Regions from separate parts of the Paraburkholderia sp. GAS41 genome, predicted to be linked through region 1. Evidence: riboswitches for the same ligand, from Rfam matches in the RefSeq annotation. Region 1 holds a riboswitch; the other holds the start of a gene.
The links. Region 1 has a riboswitch for thiamine pyrophosphate ahead of P3T43_RS24655 (FAD-dependent oxidoreductase). Riboswitches for the same ligand answer to the same signal wherever they lie in the genome.

Region 1 (7,621 bases):
ACGCCGAGCCCCGCGTCGACGATCAGCGGCACGTCCGGCAAGCGCTCGCGCAGCACCCGCAGGCCGTACGGATTGATGACGCCCTTGCCGGTGCCGATCGGCGCTCCCCACGGCATCAGCGCCTCGCAGCCGGCGTCGAGCAGACGGCGGCCGATCACCAGATCTTCGGTGCAATACGGCAGCACCTTGAAGCCGTCCTTCACCAGTCGCGCAGCCGCTTCGATCAGGCCGACCGGATCGGGTTGCAGCGTGTAGTCGTCGCCGATCAGTTCCAGCTTGATCCAGTCGGTTTCGAACACTTCGCGCGCCATATGGGCGGTCGTGACCGCTTCACCGACGCTCTGGCAGCCGGCTGTGTTCGGAAGGAGCGGTACGCCATGCCGCTTAAGCAGGTCGAAGAAGCCGGCTTCGGCGCCGCCTTCGTTCATCTGACGGCGCAGGGCGACGGTAATCATGCCGGGCTTCGCGGCATCGATCGAATCCGAGAGCGACTGCAGCGACGGATAGCGTGAGGTGCCGAGCAGCACACGGCTTGCGAAGGTTTCGCCGTACAGCGTGAGCGCGTCGGCGGGAGTGGGAGAAGTCATCTAAAAATCCTTGTCTCTGGCGATGCACGGCCGTCTGGCCGAGGCGTTCGCGCAGGCGTTCAGCTAGCCGCCGGCGACGGGTTGCACGATGTCGAGCTTGTCGCCCGCCTGCAGCGCGCGTGCAGCGTGCTGGGTGCGGGCCACGAAATCGCCGTTCAACGCAACGGCGAACGGTGGGCGCGCGCCGAAGGCGGCGAGCGCGTCGGCGACGGTCGCCCCATCCGGGAGCGACAACGGCTTCTGATTGATATGAATGTCCATGGTGTTCAGATACGGTTCAATCGATAGCGCAAATAACTAGCCCGGCGGCGGCTGCGCAAGCAGCCGCAACGCTCATGCCGGCTCCTGCGAGCAATCCTGTGGGTCGAGCCGGGCAAGCTGAAACAGCTCGCTCCAGCGGGCATTGCGCTGCCAGCCGGCAAAAGCATCGGCATCGCCGACCCGGCCTTCGAGCAGCGCGGTCGCGAAGCGGACGGCCTCGTCCGCGACTTCCGGCACGATCATGTAGCCGTGGCGGTACAGGCCGTTCACGCGCAAGGTCTGCGCGCCATCCCACACCAGCGCCGGACGGTGGTCCGGCAAGGTCGGGCGGCACTGCGAGTTCAATTCGAGTATGCGCGCCTCGCCAAAGCCCGGATGCACCGAAAACGCCGCGCTGAGCAATTCCAGCGCGGAGCGCACGCTGACGGGCGACATGTCCTCGCCTTCCACTTCGGTGGCGCCGATCACGTAGAGATCGTCCTGCTTCGGCGCGATATACAGCGGGTAACGCGGATGCAACAGGCGCACTGGCCGCGTCAGTCCGATCCCGGGCGCATGCACGCGGGCCACTTCACCGCGGATGCCGCGCAAGGTGGGCAATACCGTCTTGGCGCCGAGCCCGCGGCAATCGATGGTCACGCGCGCCGGCGGCATGGCGTGATCGAAAACCGGCGTGTTCCAGTGTGTCTCGACACCACGCTCCGCAAGCCCAGCAGCCAAAGCGCTGAGCACCTGACGATTGTCGAGCTGGCCTTCATGCGGCAACAGCCAGCCTTGCGTGAAGCGGCCCGCCAGCGCCGGTTCCGCGGCGCCGACCTGGTTGCCCGACAGCGTGACAAAACCGCCATCCAGCAGATCCGCAGGCGCGTTCGAGCGCACGCGGCGTTCGAACAGCGGCGCTTCCGTGCGGTCGGCGTGATGCCAGACCACCAGCGTGCCATTGCGTTGAAAGAACACGGGTTCGGGCAACTCGGCCAGCAGCTTCGGCCAGCTGTCGAGCGAGGCAGCGCCGAGGCGCGTGATGAGCAATTCCGCGCTCGCCGCTTCGGCAAGCGGCGCGAGCATGGCCGCCGCCACCCACGCGGCGGCTTGCGAGCCGGCAGCGTCGCCCCGCTCGTACAACACAACGCGGTGTCCCGCACCGGCCAGGCGCCATGCGACCAGCCGGCCGCACAGACCACCGCCGATCACGGCGAAATCCGGTTGAGCAAGCTGCTTCATCGCCAGACTACCGGCACGTACAGAGCGGCGGCATAGGCCGCGAGGGGGCGAACGAAGCAATAAACTGAAGAATGAGCGGTCATCGTATCCTTTCCGTACGGCATCAGGCGCACGTACCCAAGGACGAAACCGGCGGGCGAGGCCGGCCGGGCAAATGGCGCGCCCAGTGTGAAGGACGCTGCCCGGCGGGAGAATGGAAGCGAAGCTGGAAGAAACGCTGACTTCCGGAAACTTCCCGCGCCGGTATTACCCGGATCGGGTGCGAAGGGTCTCTCTCAGCCTCACCGCGGCGTGTTGCCCGCGCGCAAAGCACCCCTGTTTCGTCGAGAGTCATTAGACCATAAAAGGCGCGACGGCCGCAAACCGAGGGCAGCGCAGGCGCGAGGACCGCCGATTGCTGCAGCCACGCCCGACGCTCTGGCACAATGCAACGATCGGACGCCCCCGCCGTGGGTGCGGCGTCTTGCACCTCACGCGCGGTCGTCGCTTGCCCGGGTTTTACGCGATTAATTTTCGCTTAAGCCGTTCGCGCCAGAATCGGGCGACGGGTATCCGGCGGCAAGATCCAGCCGCAATCGCAATTTCGCCGTGGCGCGGACTCACTATTCACCGAGCCATCTGGGCCCGGTCGTGGTGAGCCAGCCCAAGTTGAGCCAGCATTACTTCAGGATGGTCATGACACCCAATACTTCTTCTGCCCGCCCGCTAGAGCCCGACGACAAAGTCTCGGCGTGGAGTCTGATCAAGCCCTACTGGGTCTCTGAAGAATGGAAGATCGCGTGGGGACTGCTGATTACGATCATCGCGATCAACCTCGCCAACGTGTGGTTAAGTGTGAAGTTCAACACCTGGAACGGCGACTTCTATAACGCTTTGCAGGCCAAGAACGTTCACGACTTCCCGCACCTGATGGTGGTCTTCTCGGTCATCGTGTTCGCGATGATTATCCTGTTCGTGTATGGCCGGTACTTGCGTCAGATGCTCGGTTTCCGCTGGCGCCAGTGGCTGACGCACCGGTACCTTGAAGAGTGGCTCGGCGACGCCGCCTTCTATCGGATCGAGCGCGACCGCCTTGCCGACAACCCTGACCAACGTATCAGCGACGACCTGCAGTCATTTGCCACCAGCACGCTCACGCTGACACTCGATCTTCTGTCGACGGTCGTTACGCTCATTACGTTCGTCACCATCCTCTGGGGACTGGCCGGTTCGCTAAGCGTGACGCTCGGCGGCGTGCCGCTCGTCATTCCCGGTTACATGGTGTGGGTCGCCGCGCTCTATGCGCTGGGTGGCTCGTACATGATCTACAAGCTCGGCCACCCGCTCGTTTCGATTACCTACCAGCAACAGAAGGTCGAGGCAGATTTCCGTTTCGGCCTGATCCGGGTGCGCGAAAACGCTGAACAGATCGCGTTTTACGATGGGGAAGCGACCGAACGGGCCACCGCGGGAAATGTCTTCCAGCGCATTCGCGATAACTGGTGGCGCGTGATGAAGTACACCAAGCGCCTGAGCTTCGTACTGAGCTTCTATGCCCAGATTGCGATTATCTTTCCGATCGCAGTTGCCGCGCCGCGGTACTTTGCCGGAGCATTCACATTCGGCGTGCTGATGCAGATCCAGAACTCGTTCGGCACCGTGAGCGATTCGTTCTCCTGGTTCATCAACAGTTACGGCAGCCTTGTCGATTGGCGGGCTACGGTGAATCGTCTGCGCGAATTCAATCGCGTCATCCGCGCCTCGCATCTGAAAGAGACCACCTCGCCGGCCACCGCGCATGGCGGCATCAATCTGCACTACGTCGACGAGGACAAGCTCTCCACCGACCGCCTGTCGCTCTGCTTGCCGAACGGCACGGCCCTCTCGCAGATCCGCGACATCACCATCCAGCCCGGTTCGCGCTGGCTGGTACGCGGCCCGTCCGGCTCGGGCAAGAGCACCTTGATGCGCGCGCTGGCCGGGCTGTGGCCGTTCGGCGACGGCGCGATCGACGCGCCGGTCAATGCGCGCATGATGTTTATTCCGCAGCAGAGCTACATGCCGATCGGCACCTTGAAAGGCGCGCTCTGCTACCCGTCCTCCGCCGACGCCTACACCGAGGACGAATGCCGCGAAGCGCTGCGCGTGTGCCACCTTGCAGACTATGCGGACCGCCTGGACGAATCGGGCCACTGGGCGCGTGTTCTGTCGCCGGGTGAACAGCAACGCCTCGCCGCCGCGCGGGTCTTGCTGCACAAGCCCGACTACCTGTTCCTCGACGAAGCCACCAGCGCGCTCGACGCCGCGAACGAGGCGCGCCTCTATCACCTGTTCACCGAGCGTCTGCCCAAGGCCGCGATCGTCAGCGTGGCGCACCGCGAATCGCTCGCGGCGTTCCACGAAGAAACGCTCGATGTCGAGCGCTCGGGCGAACCGGTCGCGGCATGAGCGCGAGGGCGTGCGACGGTGTGGCGTCGATGCGTGTAACGCGCAGACGCCGCTCGCAAGAACTTTGCACACCTGAAGTCTCGCGGATGCGGCGTTCCCCGGCGTAACGCTCCGGCCTACCCGCCTGGCGACGACGTGCTTGCCAACGCCCGGTAACGCGCCCCGTGCCGGGCCAGCGTGCTCGAGTAAAGAATCAGCGACTCAAAGCGCGCCAGCAGATTCACGGGTGTGTCCGCCGGGTGCCCGGCGGGCCCCGCCTCGCGGCCGAAGCGTGCCAACGTGATATGCGGCCGGAAGGCCCGGGCGTCGACGGGCAAGCCTTGTTCGATCATCAACGAGCGCACGCGCCAGTCGAGTTTCACGAACTCATCGGTCATCGCCAGTGTCGCGACCGTCAGGCGCGGATGCGCGGCGCTCGGCCAATGTTCGACGTGCATCACCGGTGTGGGCGTGAGCGGAATGCCATGTTCGCTCAAGGCCTCGGCCAGTGCGCCGCCCTGCTCGACACTCAGCGCGCCAATGAACGTCACCGTCAGATGCAACTGTTCGTATGGCACGCGCCGCGCGTTTGCCGACACCTGAATAGCGCTGAGCGCATCACGTGTCCCGACATCGGGCGCCAACGCGATGAAGCAGCGCTGCCATCCCTTGATCGCCGCTGAATCCGGTAAATCCGTTGATTGCATCGTTTGTCACCATCCGTGGTTGAAACGTGTGCTTTCGTGAGATGACTTCGGGCGCCGTACCCGGCACTCTCGCTTGCACGTGCAGCCCCTACCGCCGCATTTGACCGCGTAGCTCGCCCAACGCAATATTATCCGCGCCCCCGATCGCCTTCGCCCGCCAAGTAAAAAGCCGGGTCGCCCTCACGGGCGCCCGGCTTTGGGTACTGCCTTGTCGTCTCCACCTCGTCCTGCAAACGGTTGCAGTTCCGCCACGCGGCGCGATACTCGCCGAAGACTTAGCGCGGCAGTTCTGACTGCCCCATCAGGTACGCGTCCACGGAGCGCGCGCACTGGCGCCCTTCGCGAATCGCCCACACGACCAGCGACTGGCCGCGGCGCATGTCGCCCGCAGTAAACACCTTGTCCACCGACGTGTAGTACGCCTTCTCACCTTCGGTCGAGGCACGCACGTTGCCGCGGTTGTCCTTGTCGACGCCGAACGCTTCCAGCACCGGCGAAACCGGTTGCGTGAAGCCCATCGCCAGCAGCACCAGGTCGGCCTTCATTTCGAATTCGGAACCCGGCACTTCCTGCATCTTGCCGTCCTTCCATTCGACGCGCACGGCAATCAGCTTCTCGACCTTGCCGTTCTTGCCCTCGAAACGCTTCGTCGCCACGGCCCAATCGCGCTCGCAACCTTCTTCATGCGAGGACGAAGTGCGCAGCTTGATCGGCCAGTACGGCCACACCAGCGGCTTGTTCTCTTCGTCCGGGGCCTTCGGTAGCAATTCGAACTGCGTGACACCCTTCGCGCCGTGACGATTGGAGGTGCCGACACAATCCGAACCCGTGTCGCCGCCACCGATCACCACCACATGCTTGCCCTTGGCGAGCAACTGGCCGGTGAGCTTGTCGCCGGCATTGACCTTGTTCTGCTGCGGCAGGAATTCCATCGCGTAGTGGATGCCTTCCAGTTCGCGGCCCGGCACCGGCAAATCGCGCGGCGTTTCTGAACCGCCCGTCAGCACCACTGCGTCGAACTGCTCTTTCAGTTCGGCCGGCGTAATGGTCTCTTTTGCCGTATTGCCGATGTGCCCAGGCAGCGGATCCTTACCGATGAACACGCCCGCGCGGAACGTCACGCCTTCGGCTTCCATCTGACGCATGCGGCGGTCGATCAGCCACTTTTCCAGCTTGAAATCGGGGATGCCGTAACGCAGCAGGCCGCCAATGCGATCGTTCTTTTCGAACACGGTGACATCGTGCCCCGCTCGCGCGAGTTGCTGCGCAACCGCGAGGCCCGCGGGGCCCGATCCGACCACAGCGACCTTCTTGCCCGTCTTGTGCTTCGCCGGCAGCGGCGCGACCCAGCCCTCGGCCCACGCCTTGTCGATAATCGCGTGCTCGATCGACTTGATGCCGACCGGGTCGTCATTGATGCCGAGCGTACACGCCGCTTCGCACGGCGCCGGGCAAATGCGGCCCGTGAACTCCGGGAAGTTGTTCGTGGAGTGCAGCACTTCGATCGCGGTCTTCCAGTCCTGATGAAACACCAGGTCGTTGAAGTCCGGGATGATGTTGTTCACCGGGCAGCCGTTGTTGCAGAACGGAATGCCGCAGTCCATGCAACGTGCGCCTTGAATCTTCGCTTCGTCGTCGGCCAGTGCCGCAACGAATTCCTTGTAGTGCTTCACACGCGTGAGCGGAGCTTCGTACGTCTCATGGCGACGTTCGAACTCGAGAAAACCGGTTGCCTTGCCCATGTGGTTCTCTTATCTATCGGTACAGGTGGGGGAATCGACACCCGCCGCACACGAGGGCGGCGGGCACAACTAATGGGTATCTACGAGCTTGAGCTGAATTAAGCGGCGAGGACTTCCTTGTTCGCCTTCTTTGCAGCCATCTCGCCCAGTGCGCGCTTATATTCGGTCGGGAAGACCTTCACGAACTGACGGCGCGACGCATCCCAGTTTTCGAGCAACGCCTTCGCACGCGGCGAACCAGTGAACTGGAAGTGACTTTCGATCAGCCCCTTCAGCAGCACTTCGTCGGTTTCGTTGGCGTGCCACAAGCCCTTGTCGACCGTGCGTTCCTGCTCGGCCTGTTGCAGCACCGGATCGAGCGCGACCATCGACTTGTTGCACTTGCCGGCAAACGTGCTGTCCGGATCGAAGACGTACGCGATACCGCCCGACATGCCGGCCGCGAAGTTGCGGCCCGTTTCGCCGAGCACGACCACCGTGCCGCCCGTCATGTATTCGCAACCGTGGTCGCCCGTGCCTTCGACAACTGCCGTCGCGCCCGAGTTACGCACACAGAAACGCTCGCCAGCGACGCCGCGGAAGAACGATTCGCCTTCGATCGCGCCGTACATCACCGTGTTGCCGCAGATGATGTTCTCTTCCGACTTGCCGCGGAAATCGTTAGTCGGACGAATGATGATGCGCCCGCCCGACAGAC
Region 2 (7,621 bases), on a different contig from region 1:
CCGTTCGCGCCGTACGGATAGTAGCCGTACGGGTAGTAACAGCCTGCCAGGGCAAGCACCGCAGCCGCGGCGGCGAGGCGGGTGGTAGCCGAAAGGGGACTCATGGCACGCTCCTGATGCGTCTGGATGCCGCCACGGTCGACGTTGACGATGTGCAACACGGCACCATTCTCTTAGCTTACGCCGTGCGGCCCCGCATCAGGTTGCAAAGTCGTTACCGCTTATTTCAGTGACTGGCCGAGGATGACGCGCCGCGGCAAGCGCGGCGGCGCGTTCACCCTGCGCCAGCCTCGGGCCTTACTGCCGCTGATAAATCTCAGCGCCCTTTTTCATGAACTCGATCGACTTCACTTCCATGCCTTTCTTCAGGGCTTCGTCGTCGGTCACGCCTTGCTGTGCCGCGAACTCCCGCACGTCCTGAGTGATTTTCATCGAGCAGAAGTGCGGCCCGCACATCGAACAGAAGTGCGCGACTTTGGCCGAGTCCTTCGGCAGCGTTTCGTCGTGGAATTCACGTGCCTTGTCCGGGTCGAGACCGAGGTTGAACTGGTCTTCCCAACGGAACTCGAAGCGCGCCTTCGAGAGCGCATTGTCACGCACCTGCGCCCCTGGATGGCCCTTCGCGAGATCCGCCGCGTGCGCGGCCAGCTTGTAGGTGATGATGCCGGTCTTGACGTCGTCCTTGTTCGGCAGACCCAGGTGTTCCTTCGGCGTCACGTAGCAGAGCATGGCGGTGCCGAACCAGCCGATCATTGCCGCGCCGATCCCCGAGGTGATGTGGTCGTAGCCCGGCGCGATGTCGGTGGTCAGCGGTCCCAGCGTGTAGAACGGCGCTTCGTCGCACCATTCCAGTTGCAGGTCCATGTTTTCCTTGATGAGCTGCATCGGCACGTGACCCGGACCTTCGATCATTGTCTGCACGTCATGCTTCCACGCAATCTGCGTCAGCTCGCCGAGCGTCTTCAGTTCGCCGAGTTGCGCCTCGTCGTTGGCGTCGTAGATCGAGCCAGGGCGCAGGCCGTCGCCGAGCGAAAACGCCACGTCGTAGGCCTTCATGATTTCGCAGATGTCTTCGAAGTGCTCGTACAGGAAGCTTTCCTTGTGGTGCGCGAGACACCACTTCGCCATGATCGAGCCGCCGCGCGAGACGATACCCGTCATGCGTTTGGCCGTCAGCGGCACGTATTGCAGGCGCACGCCGGCATGGATCGTGAAGTAGTCGACGCCTTGCTCGGCCTGTTCGATCAGCGTGTCGCGAAAGATTTCCCATGTCAGGTCTTCGGCCTTGCCGTTGACCTTTTCGAGTGCCTGATAAATCGGCACCGTGCCGATCGGCACCGGCGAATTGCGGATGATCCATTCGCGGGTTTCGTGAATGTGCTTGCCGGTGGAGAGATCCATCACCGTGTCGCCGCCCCAGCGGATCGCCCACGTCATCTTGTCGACTTCTTCGCCGATCGACGAGGTCACCGCCGAGTTGCCGATATTCGCATTCACCTTCACGAGGAAGTTGCGGCCGATGATCATCGGTTCGCTTTCCGGGTGATTGATGTTGTTCGGGATGATGGCGCGGCCGCGCGCCACTTCGTCGCGCACGAATTCAGCGGTGATTTCCGTGAGGCCGTTCGGACCGAAGGCGCTCGCGCCGAACGCCTGGCCCGGATGCTGGCGGCCCATCATGGCAGCGAGCTTTTCGCCGTTCGGGCCGCTCGTCTTCAGCGTTTCCAGATACGCGGCGCGCTGCTGGTTTTCGCGGATCGCGATGTATTCCATCTCCGGCGTCACGATGCCTTTCCTCGCGTAGTGCATCTGCGAGACGTTGGCGCCCGCTTTGGCGCGGCGCGGCGTACGGTGCAGGCCCTGGAAGCGTAATTCGGTGGTGGCGGGATCGGCGGCGCGCTCGCGACCGTAGTCGCTCGTCAGTCCGCTCAGCGCTTCGGTGTCGCCGCGCTCTTCGATCCAGCGCTGACGCAGCGCCGGCAGACCGGCGCGGATGTCGATGGTGGCGTCCGGATCGGAGTACGGGCCCGACGTATCGTAGACAAACACGGGCGGATTCTTTTCGCCGCCGAAGCTGTCGGGCGTATCCGACTGGGTGATTTCGCGCATCGGCACGCGGATATCGGGGCGCGAGCCGGTGACGTAGATCTTGCGGGAGTTCGGCAGCGGGGCAACAGCGGCCGCATCGACGTGAGCGTCGGCGGAAAGGAACTTCGGATTGGCGTTCATGCGGATCTCCATGCAAAACAATATGGGGGGCCGCTAAGCAGGAGACGAGACGGAAGTTGTGGGAATTCGCCGGAAGATGAGGCGGTGCTGCGATGCGAATTCCGTACGCTTCCCTGCGCTGGCATTATCCAGATCAGGTTCAAAGGGTATTTCTCACCCACGCAGCACAGACCTCCAACCCCTGTGCGACGCAGGACCCCCGCGTTAGCAGCGCACACGATACACCGGCTGTGCGGTGCTTGGCAACCGCTCTCGAAATTGCCGCCGGCCGATCCGGGGACGCCTTACAGCCGTGGACGCTTGTCTCGTTTGGGCTGCGCGGCGGGGCGCGTCGCAAGATGAAAGGTGCGCCTACAGCATGAAATCGTCGGCGGCTTTTGAAAGGTAGACCTACAGCGTGAAATCGTCGGCGGCTTCGGGTTGAAACAGGATTTGCTCGATCTTGAGCCTCTGTTGCGCGCCGCTGGGCGGCGTGAAGCGGATCGTTGCGCCGCGTTTTGCGCCTAGCAGGGCGAGGCCCGCCGGCGAAAACACGTTCAACCGGCCACTGCCGAAATCGGCGTTCGAAGGGTACACCACAGTCCAGGTCATCTGTTCGCCGCTGGCCTGATCGGCGAGCGTGGCGCGCGAGTTCATCGTGACGACGTTAGCGGGGATGTCGTGCGCATCCACGATGACGGCGCGCAGCAACAGCGCATCGAGCATGTCTTGCAGCCGCGCGTTGGCACCGGGCATGGCGGCGTGTTTTTCCAGACGGGCGACGTCGAGTTCGGTGAGATAGCAGGTTTGGGTCGTCTTCATGACGGGACTTCCATTCGATCGGTGTAAGAGGGCCGCGCGGCGAAAGCGCGCGAACGGCATGCGTACGGGATCGGCCCGGAGCCCGACCCACGCGGCTCCGGTCAGGAGGTGCGTTCAGGTCAGACGCCGGGCCGCGGAAAGCGGCAGCGTTCGTTGACGGGAGGCGTGGCGCAAGTCTCCGGCGCGCGCGCAGCCAGCCGCCCTGCGCAGACGCAGACGGGACAGGACACGGTTGAACGGAGTGCGCATGGGGAGCCGGCGGATTGGGTGAAAAGGTGTTTGAGAAGCGGTGTTTGGGACAAGGTGCCGAACGAGGCGGCACACGGTAGGTCGATGGTAGCACGCTGGCGATTCGGCCCTTTTGGGTTCCGGCTGACACGTTTTGCCGCAGCAGTCAGCGGCGCTCGCGAAACGCCGATGCTGTGGGCGCTTGCGGGGTCCTTTCTCGGTCTCACAAGAAATTTTCAGATTTGCTGTCATAACGGCCGACGCGCGCCGACAAACGTGCAGATTTCCTGATGGAGCCTGCCATGCATTCCCTCGTGCGTTTCCTTGTGCCTCCGCGCGTACATTCGCTGTTGCCTTCGCGCATGACTTCAGTGAGCCGTCGCTTTGGCTCTTCGCCGTTCGTGCGTGCCGTCGCGCTGCTCGCCGCGCTCGCGACCAGCGGTGTCGCTCAAGCCGCCGGTTCGATGTGTACGGCGCACAGTCCGGCGCACCGTGTCGCGCTGGTGGAGTTGTACAGCAGCGAGGGCTGCAATAGCTGCCCGCCGGCGGATCATTGGCTCGGCCAATGGAAGGATAGCGGCGCGGCGCAAGGCATCGTGCCGCTCGCCCTGCATGTGGACTACTGGAACAGCCCCGGCTGGACGGACCGCTTCTCCCAGCATCGCTTCACGGAGCGCCAGCAGAGCCTGACCGATCTCGCCGGCGGCCACACGATCTACACGCCGGAAATCTTCGTGTCGGGTCGTGAATTGCGCGGCTGGTCGCAGCCCGCGAGCTTCGACGAACGCATCCATAAAGTGATCGCCGAGCCTGCACAGGCCACTGTCGCGCTCGAACTCGCGCCGCCCGCGCAAGGCGCGAAGGGCTTCAGCGTGGACGCGCGCTTCGCGTCCAATGCCAGCCTTCACGATCCCTTGAACGCCTACCTCGCCGTCTACGAAAACGCACTGACTTCGCAGGTGCGCGCGGGTGAAAACAGCGGCGTGACGCTGCATCACGAACGTGTCGTGCGGCAATGGATCGGCCCGGTGCCGCTCGAGGCCGGCAACGCGCAGATTCGCCGCGAGATCACCTTCGATCCTGCCGACGCTGCGGACAACGCCGCGCAGCCCGGCAAGTTCGGCGTGGTGGGTTTCGTTGAAAACGCCGCCACGGGCGAGGTATTGCAAGTGGCTGAACTGGCCACGTGTCATTGACACGCCCCGACATAGGTTCAGGATCGGTGGATGCGGCCAGCTTCGCTGAAGTTCGTGATCCACATGCACCGCTATGCACGCGCCACGCGCCGCACCTCACGCCCTTGATTCAAGGAGATTCACATGGCAACGCCTCACGCTCTCGCTGACACGACACCGCGCGCCGCGCCGCCGCGCAGCGGTCCGATACACCCGCTCTGGGTACGCGTCACGCATTGGCTCAATGCGCTCGCGGCGCTCACGATGATGCTCTCCGGCTGGCGCATTTACGACGCATCGCCGATCTTCAAAAGCTTCACGTTCCCGCCTTCGCTCACCTTGGGCGGATGGCTCGGGGGCGCGTTGCAATGGCACTTTGCGGCCATGTGGCTGCTGTTTTTCAACGGCCTGGTTTATCTCGCGCTCAACCTCGTGAGCCGGCGCTTTTTCCGCAAGTTCTTGCCGCTTTCGCCGCGCGCCATCCTGCGCGATTTCATCGCCGCGCTGACCGGCAAGCTCGCGCATGCCGATCTGCGCGTCTACAACGCAGTGCAGAAATTCGCCTACCTGTTCGTGGTGTGCGACCTGATCGTGCTGGTGCTGTCGGGACTGGCAATCTGGAAGTCGGTGCAATTTCCGCTGCTACGTGAACTGATGGGCGGCTACGACAACGCACGCATCGTGCACTTCTGTGCGATGTCGCTGATGGCCGCGTTCATCGCCGTGCATCTGGCGATGGTGGCACTCGTGCCGCGCTCGTTACTGGCCATGCTGCGCGGCCGCTAAGGATCCCTTACCATGACCATGCAAGACAAGAAACCGGCCCGGCGGATCGTCCCGGGCAAGCTCGACCGCGAGTCGATCCTCATCGACGCGCGCCGCGAACTCAGCATGCCGTCGCGGCGACTGTTCGGCAAACAGGTGCTCACGCTCGGCGGCCTCTCGATGCTGACCGGCTGCTCGCTCAGCGACGACAAATCGGTCAACGCGTTTCTCACCGCCGTCTCGCGGCTGAACGATCGCGCCCAGGCCTTCATCTTCGATCCGCAGCAACTTGCGCCGACCTATACCGAAGCGCAGCTCACCCGGCCGTTCCCCTTCAACGCGTTCTACGACATCGACGCCGTGCCCGATGTCGACGCCGCGGACTACCGCCTGAACGTAAGCGGTCTCATCACCGGTCAACGGAGCTGGACCTTGCCCGAGCTATACGCGCTGCCGCACGCCGAGCAGATCACGCGGCACATCTGCGTGGAAGGCTGGAGTGCGATCGGACGCTGGGGCGGCACGCCATTCGCTGGTTTTCTGCGGCGCGTCGGCGCGGATACCAGCGCGAAGTACGTCGGCTTCAAATGCGCCGACGACTACTACGAAAGCATCGACATGGCCACCGCGCTCCATCCGCAGACGCTCCTCACGTTTGAATACGACGGCGAGCGCCTGCCCGCGAAATACGGATTCCCCATGAAACTGCGCATGCCGACCAAGCTCGGCTACAAGAATCCGAAGCACATCGTCGAGATGTTCGTCACGAATACCTACCCTGGCGGCTATTGGGTCGATCAGGGCTACAACTGGTTCGGAGGCTCCTGACGCGCGCGGGTTGGGCCCGACCCGCGAGCGGCAGAAGCTTCGGAAACACGCTGGCATGACCGGCGCTCTTTATCCACAACAAACGGAGTCATCCCATGAAGAAGTTCGCAATCGCAGCACTGGCCGTGGCGTTTCTGACGAGCGGCACGGCCGCCTTCGCGCAGGCAAGCGGAGCCATGTCGAACGACGCAATGTCGAAAGACACCATGAAGCAGGACAGTATGTCGAAAGACACCATGAAGAAGGACGGCATGAAGAAGGACGGCATGAAGAAGGACGCCATGAAGAAGGACGCCATGAAGAAGGACGGCATGTCGAAAGACACGATGAAGAAGGGCAACGATGCAATGGGCATGAAGCACGAAGCCTCGGGTGCGATGGCCAATTGACCGGGATGCGCACCGGGCACGCTTGAACGGTCGAGCGTGCGGCAAGGGCAGGCCGGGGCGAGTTCCCGGCCTGACTTTTTCGCGGATACAGAATTTACGATTCTTTCATGGATGTTCGACGGCGTTCCTGCATAATGCTGCGGTGCGCTGAACGGTTGGCGCATGGGGCTCGCCGGCTTTAAGCGCGTGCCCGCTGCTGTCAGGCGGCTGAGGTTGCGCGATGCATCATCGTGACGGCCCGGGTGCCTTGATAGACCTGTATTTGCCGTCCCTCGCCATTCTCCCTGTTCTACCGCCATGTCTTTCAGCCTTGCCCGCCAGGCCGCATTCATCTTGCGGCACCCGCCATCCGGCCTTAGGGTCACCAGCGGCGGCGCAAGGCCTCGAACGGTCGAGGCGGGTTGAACGCATGTCGCTGCCATTTCCCAGCCGCTTTCCACTTCGTCTGCCCCAGTCCCGTAGCGGACGGATCGCGCTTTCGCTCGGTGTGGTCTACCTCGTGTGGGGCTCCACCTACCTCGCCATCCATGTGGCGCTCGGCTCGTTCCCGCCGTTGTTGCTGTCCGGCTTGCGCAACCTGTGCGCCGGAGTGGGCCTCTTCGTGTTTGCCGCACGGCGCGAGCCGGTCTGGCCGAGTGCCGCTGAAATCCGCAATGCGGGGCTCGTGGGCACTATGCTGGTCGGGCTGTCGAGCGGCATGCTCGCCTATGGGATGCGCACGGTCGGCACCGGCACGGCTGCCGTGATGGTCGCCACCGTGCCGCTGTTTGCCACTGTCATCGCGGTCGTGGCAGGGCGCAAGATCGGGCCGGGCGAATGGTTCGCGGTCGGTCTGGGCCTCGTCGGGATTGCGATTCTGAGTCATGGCGGCGGCGCAGCCGGGTCGGCCGGCGGCAGCCTTGCGATCCTGTGCGGCGCGCTTTTCTGGGCCGGTGGCGCGCATCTCGCCAGCCGCCTGAAACTGCCTTCGGACCTGTTTCTATCTACCTCGTTGCAGATCGGACTCGGCGGGGCCATGTCGACGATCGTCGCTTTGGTCTCGGGCGAGCGCATGGGCGAGGTGCATTTTCTGCCGGTGCTGGCGTTTTTCTACCTGATGCTGGTGGGTACCATGGCCGCGTATGTCGCGTATGGCTATCTGATCCGGCATACCAGCCCGATCATCGCCAGCAGTTGCATGTACGTGAATCCGGTGGTGGCCGTCGC

Region 2: it holds a riboswitch for thiamine pyrophosphate, as region 1 does, so the genes downstream of both, thiC (phosphomethylpyrimidine synthase ThiC) here and P3T43_RS24655 (FAD-dependent oxidoreductase) in region 1, are expected to answer to the same signal.

Annotation. Positions count from the first base shown of each region.
Region 1 is NZ_JBNDMK010000020.1:80,302-87,922, forward strand. It holds gene P3T43_RS24645 (thiazole synthase) at 1-587, opposite strand, end outside; gene thiS (sulfur carrier protein ThiS) at 651-848, opposite strand; gene P3T43_RS24655 (FAD-dependent oxidoreductase) at 921-2,069, opposite strand; TPP riboswitch at 2,285-2,396, opposite strand; gene P3T43_RS24660 (ABC transporter ATP-binding protein/permease) at 2,745-4,496, shown strand; gene thpR (RNA 2',3'-cyclic phosphodiesterase) at 4,613-5,182, opposite strand; gene P3T43_RS24670 (glutamate synthase subunit beta) at 5,458-6,924, opposite strand; gene P3T43_RS24675 (glutamate synthase-related protein) at 7,023-7,621, opposite strand, start outside.
Region 2 is NZ_JBNDMK010000018.1:83,536-91,156, reverse strand. It holds gene P3T43_RS23170 (hypothetical protein) at 1-104, opposite strand, end outside; gene thiC (phosphomethylpyrimidine synthase ThiC) at 298-2,229, opposite strand; TPP riboswitch at 2,322-2,440, opposite strand; gene P3T43_RS23160 (GreA/GreB family elongation factor) at 2,620-3,030, opposite strand; gene P3T43_RS23155 (DUF1223 domain-containing protein) at 3,621-4,454, shown strand; gene P3T43_RS23150 (cytochrome b/b6 domain-containing protein) at 4,578-5,219, shown strand; gene P3T43_RS23145 (molybdopterin-dependent oxidoreductase) at 5,232-6,026, shown strand; gene P3T43_RS23140 (pentapeptide MXKDX repeat protein) at 6,122-6,415, shown strand; gene P3T43_RS23135 (EamA family transporter) at 6,825-7,621, shown strand, end outside.